4 regions of the Enterobacter cloacae complex sp. ECNIH7 genome follow, and region 4 is predicted to be linked to each of the others. Evidence: predicted binding sites of a transcription regulator. Region 4 holds the regulator's gene; each other region holds the start of a gene.
The links. The regulator CRP, encoded in region 4, controls carbon source genes, mostly activating them, when cyclic AMP is high. The targets are predictions, from matches to a motif close to ATGTGANNNNNNTCACAT.

Region 1 (4,240 bases), 1.4 Mb from region 4:
CGTTCCAGTCCTGCGCCACCGACAGCGGGGATATCGTCGATAAGGCGAGCGCATAGAGTTTATTTTTATATGCCATGATAACAACCTGTGATTGAGTATTTTGTGCGTAACCGGCCGCAGGAAATTTTTCTATTTCCTGTCGATATTTCATTTTTTTAAAATCAGTAAAAAGCGCTAAGCCAAATTTCTCTCCTGAGTAAACGAGAGGCAAAAAAAAACCTAAGCGCTCCACAGCGAAAATGCTGTGAAACGCTTAGGTTTTGCCTGTTAGCCAGTAACAATCCTGCGTTGAAAACAGTGGCACCTTAACACCGTCGCGCCACGTTGAAAACCAGAACTGTTTTCTGCTTTAAAAAAGTGTGAGCAATTTAACGCTTATTATTTTGACTGAATCACCCGGGCAATATCAGACGAAGTCTGTAATGTCCGAATCTCCTGAAATAATCCCAGCGCTTCATCGTACTCTTTGCGTAAATAACTCAGCCACTGTTTAATTCGCGCGACGTGATACAAACCGGTATCGCCCTGCTTTTCCAGTCGGCTGTATTTTTGCAGCAGCGTAACGACGTCTGCCCACGGCATTCGCGGCTCGTTATATTTCACCACCCGGCTGAGGTTCGGCACATTCAGGGCGCCGCGACCGATCATCACCGCATCGCAGCCGGTGGCCTGCAGACAGGCCTGCGCGCTCGCGTAGTCCCAGATTTCACCGTTGGCGATCACCGGAATGGAGAGGCGCTTGCGGATCTCGCCGATCGCCTGCCAGTTAATGCGCTCGGCCTTGTAGCCATCTTCTTTGGTGCGGCCATGCACCACCAGCTCGGTGGCCCCGGCCTGCTGCACCGCATCGGCGATTTCAAACTGCCGCGCGTCGCTGTCCCACCCCAGGCGCACCTTCACCGTCACCGGCAAATGCGAAGGCACGGCCTCACGCATGGCCTTCGCGCCGCGGTAAATCAGCTCAGGATCTTTCAACAGGGTCGCCCCGCCGCCGCTGCCGTTAACCAGCTTCGACGGACAGCCGCAGTTGAGATCCACCCCGTAAGAGCCCAGCTCAACCGCGCGGGCGGCGTTCTCCGCCAGCCATTCGGGATACTGGCCGAGCAGCTGAATACGCACCAGCGTACCGGAAGAGGTCCGGCTCTGGTTGTGCAGCTCGGGGCACAGGCGGAAGAAGGATTTTACCGGCAACAACATATCGACCACGCGCAGAAATTCCGTCACGCAGAGATCGTAATCGTTCACCTCGGTCAGAAGCTCGCGCACGAGGGAGTCGAGCACGCCTTCCATTGGGGCCAGTAAAACACGCATAGCAGTACCTGTGGAAAAAGACGCGCTATAGTATCTGCTCTGTATGTATGTGGAAAGCGCGACTTTCCATTCTGGAATGTCTGGTATGCTCAAATTTCATGATGTGATCCGTGGCACATTTTTGAGTTTAATTGTATGATGAATGCGTTTCAGCAAGGACTATCACCATGAGCAAATCATTGAACATTATCTGGCAATATCTGCGCGCATTCGTCCTGATTTACGCCTGCCTGTATGCCGGGATTTTCATCGCGTCGCTGCTGCCGATCGTCATTCCCGGCAGCATTATCGGTATGCTGATCCTCTTTGTTTTGCTGGCGCTGCAAATCCTGCCCGCAAAATGGGTCAATCCCGGCTGCTTCGTCCTTATTCGCTATATGGCGCTGCTTTTCGTGCCTATCGGCGTCGGGGTCATGCAGTATTTTGATTTGCTCAAGGCCCAGTTCGGCCCGATTGTGGTCTCCTGCGCGGTCAGTACGCTGGTGGTTTTCCTGGTTGTGAGCTGGAGTTCGCATCTGGTGCATGGCGAACGTAACGTGGTCGGGGAGAAAACAAAAAAATGATGGCCAATATCTGGTGGTCGCTGCCGTTAACCCTGGCGGTGTTCTTCGCCGTGCGCAAGCTTGCCGCACGTTTTAAAATGCCATTGCTGAACCCGCTGCTGGTGGCAATGGTGGTGATTATTCCGTTCCTGCTGCTCACCGGCATTCCCTACGAACGCTACTTTGCCGGCAGCAAAATTTTAAACGACCTGCTGCAGCCTGCCGTTGTGGCGCTCGCCTTTCCTTTATATGAACAGCTCCACCAGATCCGCGCCCGCTGGAAATCCATCATTACCATCTGTTTTGTGGGCAGCCTGGTAGCGATGATCACCGGCACGTCGGTAGCGCTGTTGATGGGGGCCTCTCCGCAGATTGCGGCGTCGATCCTGCCTAAATCGGTAACCACGCCTATCGCGATGGCGGTCGGTGGCAGCCTCGGCGGGATCCCGGCCATCAGCGCGATGTGCGTCATTTTCGTCGGTATTCTCGGGGCGGTGTTTGGTCACACATTGCTGAACGGGATGCGTATTCATACTAAAGCGGCACGGGGGCTGTCGATGGGGACCGCCTCCCACGCCCTGGGCACCGCCCGCTGTGCGGAGCTGGATTATCAGGAAGGGGCGTTTAGCTCCCTGGCGCTGGTGATCTGCGGGATTATCACCTCCCTGCTGGCCCCGTTCATTTTCCCGCTGATTCTGGCGGTGATGGGCTAAAATTTGCGATGCGTCGCGCAAATTTCATTTTGATTTCATAAGTTGCATACATAATGAGAAGTGGATCACATATAAAGCCCTGGCGGCTCCGTAAACTACCGATCCATTAACCTTTATGAGGCAAACGCCATGCACCCACGTTTTCAAGCTGCTTTCGCCCAGCTTGCAGAGAATTTGCAGTCAGCCCTGGCTCCCGTTCTGGCAGATGCACACTTCCCCGCCCTGCTGACCGCGGAGCAGGTCACGATGCTGAAACAAGCAACGGGACTGGACGAAGACGCGCTGGCTTTCGCACTGCTTCCCCTGGCTGCCGCCTGCGCGCGGGCCGATCTCTCCCACTTTAACGTCGGGGCCATTGCGCGCGGCGTCAGCGGAACCTGGTACTTCGGTGGCAATATGGAGTTCCTGGGCGCGACCATGCAGCAAACGGTTCACGCCGAGCAGAGCGCCATCAGCCACGCCTGGCTGCGCGGTGAAAAAGCCCTGAGCGCCATTACCGTTAACTACACCCCCTGCGGCCACTGCCGTCAGTTTATGAACGAGCTGAACAGCGGGCTGCAGCTGCGCATCAATCTGCCAGGCCGCGCGCCGCATAAGCTGGGGGACTATCTGCCTGACGCGTTTGGCCCGAAAGATCTGGAGATCAAAACGCTGCTGATGGACGATCAGGACCACGGTTACGCCCTGTCCGGCGATGACCTGAGCCAGGCGGCCATTCGCGCGGCGAACAAAAGCCACACGCCGTACAGCAAGTCCCCGAGCGGCGTGGCGCTGCAGTGCCGCGATGGCCGGATCTTTAGCGGCAGCTACGCGGAAAACGCCGCGTTTAACCCAACCCTGCCACCGCTGCAGGGCGCGCTTAACCTGCTGAGCCTGAACGGCTATGACTATCCGGACATTCAGCGCGCTATTCTGGCAGAAATTGCCGATGCGCCGCTGATTCAGTGGGATGCGACCGCCGCGACGCTTAAAGCGCTGGGCTGCACGACGATTGACCGCGTACTGCTTGCGTAATCCTTCCGGCGGGCAGAAATGCCCGCCAGTTTGCTGAAAAACCCCTCAGTTGAGTCGCTGTTTCTTGCGCTAACCAGGCGGGTAAAGTAGCCTGAGTTAAATTTCATCCACGAACGAGCCATCTCCATGTTAAAGCGCGTTTTTTACAGCCTGTCTGTCCTGGTCGGCATACTGCTGTTGATCGTGCTGGGTCTTGACCGCTGGATGAGCTGGAAAACCGCCCCCTACATCTTTGATGACCTGCAGGACCTGCCCTATCGTCAGGTTGGCGTGGTGCTCGGCACCGCCAAGTATTACCGCACCGGCGTGATCAACCAGTATTACCGTTACCGCATTCAGGGCGCGCTGAACGCCTACAACAGCGGCAAGGTGAACTACCTGCTGCTGAGCGGCGATAACGCTCTTCAAAGCTACAATGAACCGGTGACGATGCGTAAGGACCTGATTGCCGCGGGCGTGGACCCTGCCGATATCGTGCTCGACTACGCCGGATTCCGCACCCTGGACTCCATCGTGCGCACGCGTAAAGTCTTCGACACCAACGACTTCATCATCATCACCCAGCGCTTCCACTGCGAGCGCGCGCTGTTTATCGCGCTGCATATGGGCATTCAGGCGCAGTGTTACGCGGTGCCGTCGCCAAAGGACATGCTGAGCGTG
Region 2 (4,240 bases), 2.1 Mb from region 4:
GGTGGCCTTATAACGCTGCCCAATAGGTTCAGAAGAGACTTTCTTAACCCATACTTCGATGTTGATTGAAATAGAGGTGTTGCCGCGTTTGACGCAGCGCGCGTAGCAGCAAACCACATCTCCCACCGCAACCGGGCGCAGGAAGGTCATGCCGTCCACTCGCACAGTCACCACGCGCCCGTGGGCAATCTCTTTTGCCAGAATTGCGCCGCCCATATCCATCTGCGACATCAGCCAGCCGCCAAAAATATCGCCATTGGCATTGGTGTCAGCGGGCATTGCCAGTGTGCGTAAAACCAGTTCGCCCTGCGGGGCGTTAGTTGTTGTCATTGTTTTAACTCGTAACGGAAGACTTCAGGCGGGATGCTACTATGATTTTACAGTGGAGAGAATAGACCAGAACGCCTGTCGTTGACGTTCTGGTCAGTCATTAATCAGTGCTTGTCGTCTTGCGGCATGTGGCGATAGATGTATACGCCGCTTAACAGCGTGAAGATAAGGGTCAGCGCAGTCAGGCCAAAGACCTTGAAGTTGACCCATATATTCTGCGGCAGCCAGAAGGCGATATAGATATTGGCAAGACCACAGAGAATAAAGAAGACCGCCCAGGCGATATTCAAACGGGACCAGACTTCCTGAGGCAGCGTCAGCTCTTTGCCCAGCATGCGCTGGATCAGCGGTTTTTTCATGACCCACTGGCTAATTAACAATGCACCAGCGAACAGCGCATAAATGACGGTCACTTTCCACTTAATAAATTCATCATTGTGGAAGAACAGCGTAAGCCCGCCGAACACGGCGACCAGGACGAACGTTATCAGCGCCATCTTTTCGACTTTACGATAGCGAACCCAGCTGTAGATCAGAACAACAGCCGTTGCAACGATCAGCGCAGTGGTCGCGGCATAAATGTCATACAGCTTATAAAAAGCAAAAAAGACCACGAGCGGTAAAAAATCAAGAAACTGCTTCATTCTGTGATTCCATCTTCTGAACGGGGCGGGTGGCAGCGATGCCGCCCGCCTCAGGATTACTGACGAATTAACATATACAGGCGGAACAGATAGACCAGCAGTAACGCTGAAATCAGATTGCTCAGCGTATTCGCCACTACCGCGCCAACGTTCGGCGTTAATACCGCAAAATTCGGTGCAAACAACAGCAGGAGCGTTTTGGCGAGCAGCCAGCCGATCACGGCGGGAGCCACCAGACGCATATTCGCCCATGCCAGTCTGATGCTGCTGCGCATCGCGGTAAAAATCCCCATCTTATCCTGCACCACCATCACAGGCGCAAATGAGAGCACGATAGCCAGTAACACGCCCGGCACCACGACCAGCATAATCCCCATTTGCACCAGCATGGTGGTTAAAAAGATCAGGATAAACAGCTTAGGTAAGACTGGCGCACTCGCACCAATCGCCCGTAAGGCGCTGACCCGGTGACCCGCCGAGACCAGCTGAATCATCAGCAAAACGCCGCCCGCCAGAACCGCATTACCAATCAGGCCTGAGAACGTTGACGCGGCAGACGCCCGCAGCAGAATCTGCTGCTGCTCCGGCGTCATGTTTTGCACCAGTTCAAACAGCCCCACGCTTCCGGCGAGGTGGTCGCCCTGGCTCAGGCTGGCAATCTGTTCATCACTCGGTGAGAAGGCATGGCCCAGCACCACCGTGATAAAGGCACATAGCAACGCGATCAGTAAAAAGGTTATGAACTGATTGCGGAAAAAGTTTCCCGTGTCACGGTAGACAGACTTCGCCGTGATAGACATGCACTCTCCTTGAGTATTGCAGGTGTTAATTAGCCGGCAATTGTACACCGGATGCACCTGCTGTGGCAGCATCAAGGCTTGTATGGAAAAGCATATCTTTGTAAAGCGGAGGTAATCCAATGCGCGCCCGGGCGCGATTGCAGGCTTCGTTGACCTGCCCATCCTCCCCCGACATGGCAAATTCCCGGCACGGGCTGGGCCGATCCTCATAGATGGAACACTTGGTAGAGACCCCGGGCTCGCCCTGTAGCGCCACGCAGCGGGCCTGCTTTTGGTTTGTGCCGCTCATGCAGCGCAGAAAAGGCGTTAGCGGCTCTGTGAGATGAACCGGAACGGTACCGCCGCCATCGCTGGCTTCGGCCCAGTAGAAAGAGACTCGAAAATACGCACAACAGGCTCCGCACGTCATGCACGGGTTGATATCACTCATGGCACACCTGCTAAAGAAGAACGCATCAAATCAACTTGTGAGAGCGATAAATTATCCAGCCGCCAGAGGAAGAGCAAGAGGGGGAAAAGGGAAAATTTTGTAACCGTGAAATGCCAAAAATTGACATGGAAACAACTTATCGCTTTTGGGTGTGCAACAAAAAATTAATCCAGATCAATGAATGTTAAGTTACTGGTTTTAATGTGATCTGTAGCAGATCACTTATTACTCATTTGTGAGTATATTCTCATCCGCGATTAAAACCACAACGATGGAGCGGATATGAAAAAATTAGCGGTGGCAGCCCTTGTATTAAGCAGTCTCTCTGGCGGCGCGTATGCGCATGAAGCAGGCGAATTCTTTATTCGTGCCGGTTCGGCTACGGTTCGCCCGACTGAAGGATCGGATAACGTGCTGGGTATGGGCGGTTTTAACGTCAGTAATAACACCCAGTTAGGGTTAACGTTCACCTATATGGCGACGGAAAACGTTGGTGTTGAGCTTCTGGCTGCAACGCCGTTCCGTCATCGCGTAGGTCTGGGCGCAACCGGTGATATCGCTACGGTTCACCATTTACCGCCAACGCTGATGGCGCAATGGTACTTTGGTGATGCCAACAGCAAGGTGCGTCCTTATATTGGCGCCGGTGTGAACTACACCACTTTCTTCGACGAGAAGTTTAACGATACCGGTAAAGAGGCCGGCTTGACTGACCTTAGCCTGAAAGATTCATGGGGTATGGCGGGGCAGGTCGGTCTGGATTATCTGATTAACCGCGACTGGCTGATTAACGCCTCGGTCTGGTACATGGATATTGATACGGACGTACGCTTCAAAGCGGGCGGTCAGCAGCAAAGTATCAATACTCGCCTGGATCCGTGGGTGTTTATGTTCTCTGCGGGTTATCGTTTCTAATCCCCCGTCAAACTGGCCACAGGGTGGCCAGTTTGCTTTGCTCACTTCAAAACGACGGATAAACCGGCCGCTCATCAAGCTTTACGCAGTGCCTCAGGATATTTTCTCCATCATATAAATAGCTGAAAGCGTCGCTGGACAGGGAATGAAAGAGAATATCGCCGTTGGCAAACGGGATGATTTCGGTATCACCTGCACGTTTATGTCCCGCGCCGGTTTCAAAATGGCCGTGCCATCGTTCCTGGGTATGGTCATAAACGTGCAGAATGACCTCGACAAGTCCTCTTTGCGGACAATTAAGGCGCAGGAAGGTAGAAGAGAAATTCAGGGACAGCGCATGGAAGGGAATCAATAAGGCGAAAACCAGTAAAGCTCGTAAATACATCAAACCGCGAAAACCTCCTTCAAAAGGGAAGTGAGATTTTACTTAAGTCAAAAAACGCGTTTTTGCCGTGGATCAAGATGTCTTATAATTCAATACGATAAAGGCCCCTCGCGAGGCCCTTAGCGATCATTTTTGAATCAAATAGCGAATGGTCGGGCCATCCTGCTGGATATCCAGCACCGTGTAGCCGTGGTTTTTCGCATCCAGCGGAATGTTGTTGATGGACTGCGGACAGTCGCTGACCACTTCCAGAATTTCCCCTTTTTTGAGCTGCGGTAGGGCTTCAAGCGTGGCAACAGCCGGATAAGGGCAGGGTTCACCGACCATATCCAGACGGTAATCGGGCACGATCTCTTTCATGCAGCATTCTCCTGGGTTTCTGTTTTAACACTCGCGCGACGGAAGAAGCGTTTCTCCTGCGCGACAACCAGTAAAAAAGCGACCAGCAGCAGGGCGTAGGTGACCAGCAGGCCGCCGAGAGGCCCGAAGGTGTTCAACAGGTTTACCTTGTCCCAACTCGTGGCAAGCGCCGGAGACAGATCGTCCCAGAAGTAAGCCAGGATCGTCGAGCCGATAACATTTCCCAGGCCCACCCACCAGTAATGCACCTGACCTTCAACGGCGCGGTACATCCAGCCGGTTTCACACCCGCCAGCCAGCACGATCCCGAAGCCGAACAGCAGGCCGCCAAGGACCGCGTTAGGACCGGCCCACATGATTTTCGGTTCGACGCCGA
Region 3 (4,240 bases), 2.4 Mb from region 4:
GCCTGCAGGAGCTGAAGGACGAATTAGGCGACAGCATCCTGACCGCGCAGCTGGACGTGCGTAACCGCGCGGCCATTGAAGAGATGATTGCCAACCTGCCCGCCGAGTGGCGCGCCATCGACGTGCTGGTCAACAATGCCGGTCTGGCACTGGGCATGGAGCCAGCCCACAAAGCTAGCGTTGAAGACTGGGAAAACATGATCGACACCAACAACAAAGGGCTGGTCTATATGACCCGCGCGGTGCTGCCGGGCATGGTCGAGCGCAACCGCGGCCACATTATCAACATTGGCTCCACCGCCGGAAGCTGGCCTTACGCAGGCGGCAACGTCTATGGCGCGACGAAAGCGTTTGTGCGCCAGTTCAGCCTTAACCTGCGTACCGACCTGCACGGCACCGCCATTCGCGTCACCGATATTGAGCCGGGTCTGGTGGGCGGCACCGAGTTTTCCAACGTGCGTTTCAAAGGCGATGACGCGAAAGCGGGCAAAACCTACGAAAATGCTAACGCGCTGACGCCGGAAGATGTGACCGAAACGGTCTGGTGGGTGGCGACGCTGCCAAAACACGTCAACATCAATACCGTGGAAATGATGCCAGTCAGCCAGAGTTTTGCAGGACTTAGCGTCCATCGTGGCTAAATCCGCCCTTCCCGGCCTGCGGGCCGGGTCTGTTTCGGGTTATAAAAGAATGGTAGTATGTTCAGGCTAACTCTCTGAGAAATGACAACTCATGGCCGCTGAATCGCAACTCAATCCCACCCAGCCCGTTAACCAGCAAATCTATCGCATTTTGCGACGTGATATTGTCCATTGCCTGATCCCACCGGGAACGCCGCTTTCTGAAAAAGAGGTCTCCGTGCGTTTTGACGTTTCCCGTCAGCCGGTACGTGAAGCGTTTATTAAGCTTGCTGAAAACGGACTGATTCAGATCCGCCCGCAGCGCGGCAGCTACGTGAACAAAATTTCACTCTCTCAGGTACGCAACGGCTGTTTCGTTCGCCAGGCCATTGAATGCGCGGTGGCGCGCCGCGCCGCAACGCTTATCAACGACAACCAGTGTTACCAGCTTGAGCAGAACCTTCACCAGCAGCGTATTGCGATTGACCGTAAGCAGCTCAATGATTTCTTCCAGCTTGATGATGAATTCCACCAGAAGCTGGCGCAGATCGCGGATTGTCAGCTGGCCTGGGACACCATCGAGAACATCAAGGCCACCATTGACCGCGTGCGCTATATGAGCCTCGATCACGTCTCCCCGCCGGAAATGCTGCTCCGACAGCATCATGATATTTTCAGCGCGCTGGAAAAACGCGACCCGAACGGTGTGGAAAAAGCGATGACGCTGCATCTGCAGGAAATTAGCGAATCCGTGCAGCTTATTCGTCAGGAAAATAGCGAGTGGTTTAGCGAAGAGTAATATTCGCCGCCCCTTTCGGGTGCGGCGGCGTGATTAGCGAACGACTAACACCGGGATCGTGGCGTAGCGCAGTATAGATTCCGCATTTGAACCCAGCAGATGAGTGGTGATGCTCGGATTTTTCGACCCGATGACAATCGCATCATATTCCCCCTCCTTGCTCAGCCTGATAATTTCATCCCGGACGTTGCCAAAACGCACCATGCTATGAATATTCTCTGGGGCGATATCGAAAAGTCTTTTTAACTCGTTCATTTTCTTACCGGATTCTGCGGTCATATACTCTTCAAACTTTTTAATATCGGCGTTGAACCCGCGCAGCAGAGACCGGCTGCTGGCAGGCAGAATGTTGACCAGGGTAATCGACGCGCCCTCTGCCTTCGCAAGGTTTGCCGCGTGGCGAACCGCTTTGTCGCTCAAATCCATTTCAAACACGTCTACAGGCATCAAAATGCTCTTATACATAAGCCTGACTCCTTATTCCGATGAAGGGTTATTTCCTGCACACAGGATGACATCGGGAATATAAACCAACCCTCAACGCTTCCCTGTCGAAACTATCAATTAATGAAAATAATGGTCCACTTTGTAAATTACCGTCCTGAACCGTCAGCGCCAGACGAAATAAAGAAAAAAGTGTGAGTTTGATCAAAAACAAAAACATGAAGCGCGGACAGGCGTATTTATATGCCCCGTGAACGGCATAACCCGAAATAGCGCCGTAACGAACAGGTTAGAGAGGAGAAAATACCATGATGACATACGACCGTAACCGCAATGCAATCACCACCGGCAGCCGCGTCATGATTAGCGGCACGGGCAAAACCGGCGTGATTAAAGCGATCCACAGCGACGGGCTGGATGCCGCGCAGGTGCGCCGCAGCAAAACGGTTGAAGTGGAAGGATGCGAAGGTAAGTTCGAACCGATTGAGTTGATTCGTCTGGGTATGCACTAAGCTGTGCGCAGACATGCCGCCGCGCACGGCGGCATGTGCTGAATTACCGTTGAGACGCGTACTGCGCCACGGTCGCTTTCGCGCCTTTTTGCAGCAGCGTCCGGTACGCGGTCATCACCGCAGCAACGAAGCGCGGCTCCTGCGGTAACTCTTTACCAAAGATGGCCTCAATGCCGAGCAGCGCGTTAACCCGACTTTCCCCTTCCGCACTTCCCTTCACCGCCGCCTGAATCACCGCCAGCTGCGGATCGCTCACGTCGATAGCGTTACCCTGCTCGTCCACGCCGCCAACATAACGCATCCACCCTGCCACGCCCAGCGCCAGCAGTGGGAAAGGCTTCTGATGCACCAGGTGCCAGCGCACGGAGTCCAGCATACGCTGCGGGAGCTTCTGGCTGCCGTCCATCGCGATTTGCCATGTCCGATGGCGCAGGGCCGGGTTGCTGTAGCGGGCAATCAGGAGATCGGCATAGCGACCTAAATCAACACCCTTCACTTTCAGCGTGGGCGCCTGCTCGTTAAGCATCAGCGTATGCGCGGCGAGGCGGTAGTTCTCATCTTCCATACAGTCGTTGATATGCGGGTAACCGGCCAGATAGCCCAGGTACGCCAGGAAGGAGTGGCTGCCGTTGAGCATGCGCAGCTTCATCTCTTCAAACGGGATCACGTCTGACACCAGCTCGGCACCGGCTTTTTCCCACTCTGGACGTCCTGCCACAAAGTTATCCTCGATCACCCACTGGCGGAACGGTTCACAGGCGACCGCCGCCGGATCACGCACGCCGGTCAGCTGCTCAATTTTATCCAGCGTATCGGGAGTGACCGCCGGCACGATGCGATCCACCATGGTTGACGGGAAGGTGACGTTAGCCTCGATCCAGTCCGCCAGCTCGCCGTCTACCGCTCGGGCGTAAGCGCAGGTCACATTGCGCATCACGTGGCCGTTCTCCGGCATGTTGTCGCAGGACATCACGCTAAACGCGGGCAGACCCGCCGCTTTGCGACGCGCCAGCGCTTCCACCACCACGCCCGGCGCGGATTTCGGCTGGTGCGGGTTTTGCAGGTCGGCGACGATAAACGGGTGATCGAGCATCAGTTGTCCTGTCGCCGGTGAGTGGCAGTACCCTTTCTCGGTGATGGTCAGCGAGACAATTGCCACCTGCGGTTCGCACATCGCCGCCAGCACGCACTCCAGCCCGTCGACCTGTGCATGCAGCGCTTTTTTAACCACGCCAACCACGCGGGATGTCCATGCGTCAGCAGACATCTCCGCCACGGTGTACAGGTTATCCTGCGCGTTCAGATCGGCAATCTGCCGCTCGCCGCCAATCAGGTTAACCTCACAGTAGCCCCAGTCGCTGCCGTGCTCAGCGGCGAGGATGTCGGCGTATACCGCCTGGTGCGCCCGGTGAAAGGCGCCAAAACCCAGATGAACAATGCGTGGTTGAAGGCTGTCGCGATCGTACTGAGGCAGCGTCGCGTTGGCCTGTAATAAGGTGTTTTCCATGATTAAGACTCGTTAATTAGAAAGCCGTGGACCGCTGCCGCGCCTTCAGAAGCGGCAGCGCCTGCTGACTACACCAACTAGAATGGCAGTTGGGGTAAAAAAGTAACTGCCATCAACCATACTGATACTGCCGTTTGAGATTTTGATTTATATTAACTTTTGCTCATGTGGTGTGACATACAGCTAAAGTTGTGTGACAGGTCACGCAAGTTATGAACCACTAGCGCCGCGAGGAGACCGCGCCGTAACCCACACTCTCTTCTGGTGCGGACTCCGCTGCGTCTTGCGCCGCGTTCAAATCACGGTCGCGCACTTCCGGCATCAGGATCGCCGAGACCAGCCCAATCGCGGAATAGGC
Region 4 (4,240 bases):
TCGTGTGCTCGCGCGCCAGCGTGGTCATGGCGTTAATGTGCTCGACGATAAACTGGCTGTGCGTCACCCAGAGCTTCATGTCTGCCAGATAGTGCGAGTTAAAGCCCGGCTCCTGCATCGCCTGGTTGAGCGAGTTAAACAGGGCGTTGTGCGCCTGGTTGACCTTCATCCGCTGATAGGCCAGCGGGGAGGGCTGCGGGTCGTCGCTCAGGATCAGGCGAATAGCCTGCTGGTCGGCTTCCAGCGCGTCGTGGGCGTTCTGCCTCAGCAGCCCGCTCTGCCACTGCGGCCACAGCCAGACCATTCCGCCAAAGGCAATCAGGCAGCCGATCAGGGTATCAATCAGCCTGGCGATAATAAACTGTTCGCCATTGAGCGTGAGCAGCTGCAGGGTATATACCGCCGTCACCGTAAAGCCCACCATCGCCCAGCCGTAATTTTTGCGGATAATCAGGTAGCTCACCAGCGTGATCGCCAGCATGCCTGCCAGGGTATAGCCTTCCGGCACGTGGAAGTGTAGCGTTACGCCCGCAATGATCAGCCCGGCCATCGTTCCGCCAGCCCTGTGCAGAATACGCACCCGCGTGGCGCCGTAGCCGTTCTGGGTGACAAACAGCACGGTCATTAAGATCCAGTACGGTTTCGGCAGGTGCAGCGCCATGCCCATCAGGCTGGCGGTACTGAGCATAACGCTAATCCTGGCGGCGTTGCGCAGGGCGGACGATTTAAGGGAAAGATAGCTCCTGAGCGCGGGCAATAACGGAAGCCGTTTTTGCTTATCCGCCATCAGGTCGCGGGGATAAAGCGGGCGCTGCGTGCGCAACACGCGGGCGATGCGGCTGAAGTGCCAGGCGGCAAACTGGCCGACCGGGTTATCGGGATGCTGGCGGGCGATTTTCTCCAGCGCGCCCAGCTGTTTTTCCATGTTAAAGCGCGTGGGGTAGCGGTGGTAGAGAATATCATCGGCCAGCACGCGCAGACGTGCGGACACGGTTTGTGCGTTCCAGCGGATCACCGCTTCGGCGTGGCTGCGCTCGACCAGCTTTTGCACCTCCTGCGGGTGATGAAGGCTTACGGAGATGTGCTCCTGCAGATCCAGCCCGACCTGGAAGGTGCGCAGCAGCCGTTTGTATTCGTGGTTCTTGTTGGCGGCGAGCATATGCAGCTGCTGATAGCACTGGCTTATGAGATCCACCACCTTCTGCTGGCGCGTCAGCAGCGGCGGTAAGGATTTTTCCGGGTCGGTATGCTGGGTGAGCAGGGTATATTTGGCTTCGCAGTAATCCGCAAGCTGCACATAGAGCAGGCTCAGGGATTCACGCAGCGGCTGTTCGCGCCACAGCCAGAACCAAAACCAGTTAAATAGCCCGTACCATAATGTCCCCAGGGCGTAGATCAGCAGCGGCTCCCACACCGGCATGTTCCCGGCGAGGCTCAGCGTGAAAATAGCCGCAATCAGCGAGGCGGGAAGCAGGCGGGCGTGCAGCGAACTGATTTCCGCCGTGACGCCGAGCGTCATCGCCAGCACGGTCAGGATCAGCGGCAGCGGGATATCCCGGGCAAGCAGAAGCTGCACGGCGAGGCTACAGCCGGCAAACAGGCAGCCACCGATAATCAGGCGTTTGAAAAAGCGCTTATGCGGCGTGTCCAGACCGGCGATGTTGCAGCAGGCGGGCACGAGGGAAAACAGCAGGCCTTGCTGAAGATGTCCGAGGATCAGGCCTATGGCCACAGGAAGACACAACACCAGCGTTTGCCGCTGTGCGTAGTTAACTTCCGGGTGATAGATCAGCCTGCGCCACATGGGGAGTAGAGACAAAAACGGCGTGACACCCTGCGGTGACACGCCGTTTGAGCGGAATTAACGCGTTCCGTAGACCACGATGGTTTTACCGTGGGCGGAGATCAGGTTTTGATCTTCCAGCATTTTCAGGATACGGCCCACTGTTTCACGGGAGCAACCGACGATCTGACCAATTTCCTGACGGGTAATTTTAATTTGCATGCCGTCCGGGTGGGTCATTGCGTCTGGCTGTTTCGCCAGGTTCAACAGGGTTTGTGCGATACGGCCGGTAACGTCCAGGAAGGCGAGGTTACCCACTTTCTCTGACGTGACCTGCAGACGGCGCGCCATCTGGGAAGAAAGACGCATCAGGATGTCAGGGTTAACCTGAATCAGCTGACGGAACTTCTTGTAAGAAATTTCAGCCACTTCACATGCTGTCTTTGCACGAACCCAGGCGCTACGTTCCTGGCCCTCTTCAAACAGGCCCAGTTCACCGATGAAATCGCCCTGGTTCAGATAAGAAAGGATCATCTCTTTCCCTTCTTCATCTTTGATCAGCACTGCCACCGAGCCTTTAACGATGTAATACAACGTTTCCGCTTTTTCACCCTGGTGAATCAGCGTGCTCTTCGATGGGTACTTATGAATGTGGCAATGAGACAAGAACCATTCGAGAGTCGGGTCTGTTTGCGGTTTGCCAAGCACCATGCGCTGTTATCCTCTGTTATAAGCTGTCACCAGAGTCATCAGATGCATCCGGACTCTGGGGTTGCAATCGAATTCTTACCCATACCCTGGGAAGTCGGCTACCGTAACGTTTCGCAGCCAGTAAAGTTTGATGTCCTCTGCATACACGTGTAACGTCAATGTATTACTGTAGCATCCTGAGTGTTTTAGCATAGCTTTCGCCGCGTGTCTCCTGGTGTCTCGCTTCAGCATGATGCAGGTCGCCTTCCATTGCGAGAAATGTAACGCACGCGTAATCTGTCACCAAAAATGCAACGTTGGAGTTAATGAATATGCAAGCGCGCGTGAAGTGGGTTGAAGGTTTAACGTTCCTGGGCGAATCCGCATCAGGACACCAGATTTTGATGGACGGTAACTCCGGCGATAAAGCGCCAAGCCCAATGGAAATGGTGCTGATGGCGGCAGGGGGTTGCAGCGCCATTGACGTGGTGTCGATTCTGCAAAAAGGACGTCATGACGTGACGGATTGTGAGGTTAAACTCACATCAGAGCGTCGCGATGAGGCGCCACGCCTGTTCACCCATATTAACCTGCACTTTGTGGTCACCGGTAAAGAACTGAAAGACGCGGCGGTCTCACGTGCGGTGGACCTGTCTGCGGAGAAGTACTGCTCTGTGGCGTTAATGCTGGAGAAAGCGGTAAAAATCACCCATTCGTATGAAGTGATCGAGGCGTGATTGATGGGGCATCGTGCGTGTTGATGCCCTCACCCTAACCCTCTCCCACTGGGAGAGGGAACATGCTCACGCGATCTGCTTCCCTTCCATCAGTCGCTCCACCAGCGGCGTCATGATGAGCTCCATCGCCAGCCCCATTTTCCCGCCCGGCACGACTAACGTATTCATGTGCGAAATAAACGAGCCCTGCAGCATCGCCAGCAGCCAGGGATAGTCAATGCCTTCGAGATTGCGGAAATGGATCACCACAAAGCTCTCATCCAGCGACGGGATGCTTTTAGCGGCAAACGGGTTGGAGGTGTCCACCGTCGGCACGCGCTGGAAGTTGATATGGGTGCGGGAGAACTGCGGCGTCAGGAAGTTGATGTAATCCTCCATGGAGCGCACCACCGAGTCCATCACAGCCTCTCGCGAATGGCCGCGCTCGCTCATGTCACGCGTCAGCTTCTGGATCCACTCCAGGTTAACGATAGGGACCACGCCGACCAGCAGATCCACGTGGCGCGCCACGTCGTGTTGAGGGGTGACCACGCCGCCGTGCAATCCTTCGTAAAACAGGACGTCGGTGGGTTCCGGCAGCGGCTGCCACGGGGTAAAGGTTCCCGGCACCTGATTCCAGGGTACGGCTTCATCATAGGTGTGCAGATACTTGCGGGACTGCCCTTTGCCGCTCTTGCCATACTCTATAAAGGTTTGTTCCAGCAGGCCGAAGTCATTGGCTTCCGGGCCGAAGTAGCTGATGTGTTTACCCGAATCGCGCGCCTTACGAATGGCCATGTCCATCTCCGGACGCGTGTAGCGGTGAAAGCTGTCGCCTTCGACCTCCGCCGCACGGAGATTCAGCTGGGCGAAAATCTTGCGAAATGCGAGGCTGGTGGTGGTGGTTCCTGCACCACTCGACCCCGTAACGGCAATAACCGGATGTCTGGCAGACATAGCAACTCCCTGACTGAAAAGGGTGGAAGATCAGCCGTGAAACGCGTTGCGGGGCATGATATTGACCGTCTCATGCAGTTCTGACCACACCAGC

Region 1: cdd (cytidine deaminase) is a predicted target of CRP. The motif match lies at 2,620-2,637, and genes of this name have one in related genera.
Region 2: ompW (outer membrane protein OmpW) is a predicted target of CRP. The motif match lies at 2,406-2,423, and genes of this name have one in related genera.
Region 3: ydfZ (putative selenium delivery protein YdfZ) is a predicted target of CRP. The motif match lies at 2,056-2,073, and genes of this name have one in related genera.

Annotation. Positions count from the first base shown of each region.
Region 1 is NZ_CP017990.1:3,312,575-3,316,814, forward strand. It holds gene WM95_RS16260 (carbohydrate porin) at 1-76, opposite strand, end outside; gene dusC (tRNA dihydrouridine(16) synthase DusC) at 379-1,311, opposite strand; gene WM95_RS16270 (CidA/LrgA family protein) at 1,479-1,874, shown strand; gene WM95_RS16275 (CidB/LrgB family autolysis modulator) at 1,871-2,566, shown strand; gene cdd (cytidine deaminase) at 2,696-3,580, shown strand; gene sanA (outer membrane permeability protein SanA) at 3,707-4,240, shown strand, end outside.
Region 2 is NZ_CP017990.1:2,681,291-2,685,530, forward strand. It holds gene yciA (acyl-CoA thioester hydrolase YciA) at 1-330, opposite strand, end outside; gene WM95_RS13235 (septation protein A) at 435-974, opposite strand; gene WM95_RS13240 (YciC family protein) at 1,031-1,774, opposite strand; gene WM95_RS13245 (YkgJ family cysteine cluster protein) at 1,800-2,204, opposite strand; gene ompW (outer membrane protein OmpW) at 2,487-3,119, shown strand; gene WM95_RS13255 (hypothetical protein) at 3,166-3,504, opposite strand; gene yedF (sulfurtransferase-like selenium metabolism protein YedF) at 3,631-3,864, opposite strand; gene yedE (selenium metabolism membrane protein YedE/FdhT) at 3,861-4,240, opposite strand, start outside.
Region 3 is NZ_CP017990.1:2,300,756-2,304,995, reverse strand. It holds gene ydfG (bifunctional NADP-dependent 3-hydroxy acid dehydrogenase/3-hydroxypropionate dehydrogenase YdfG) at 1-641, shown strand, start outside; gene WM95_RS11470 (GntR family transcriptional regulator) at 733-1,419, shown strand; gene WM95_RS11465 (universal stress protein) at 1,453-1,884, opposite strand; gene ydfZ (putative selenium delivery protein YdfZ) at 2,172-2,375, shown strand; gene WM95_RS11455 (mannitol dehydrogenase family protein) at 2,419-3,882, opposite strand; gene WM95_RS11450 (MFS transporter) at 4,103-4,240, opposite strand, start outside.
Region 4 is NZ_CP017990.1:4,745,032-4,749,271, reverse strand. It holds gene WM95_RS23770 (YccS/YhfK family putative transporter) at 1-1,804, opposite strand, end outside; gene crp (cAMP-activated global transcriptional regulator CRP) at 1,862-2,494, opposite strand; gene WM95_RS23760 (OsmC family protein) at 2,806-3,210, shown strand; gene WM95_RS23755 (phosphoribulokinase) at 3,277-4,146, opposite strand; gene WM95_RS23750 (YheU family protein) at 4,177-4,240, opposite strand, start outside.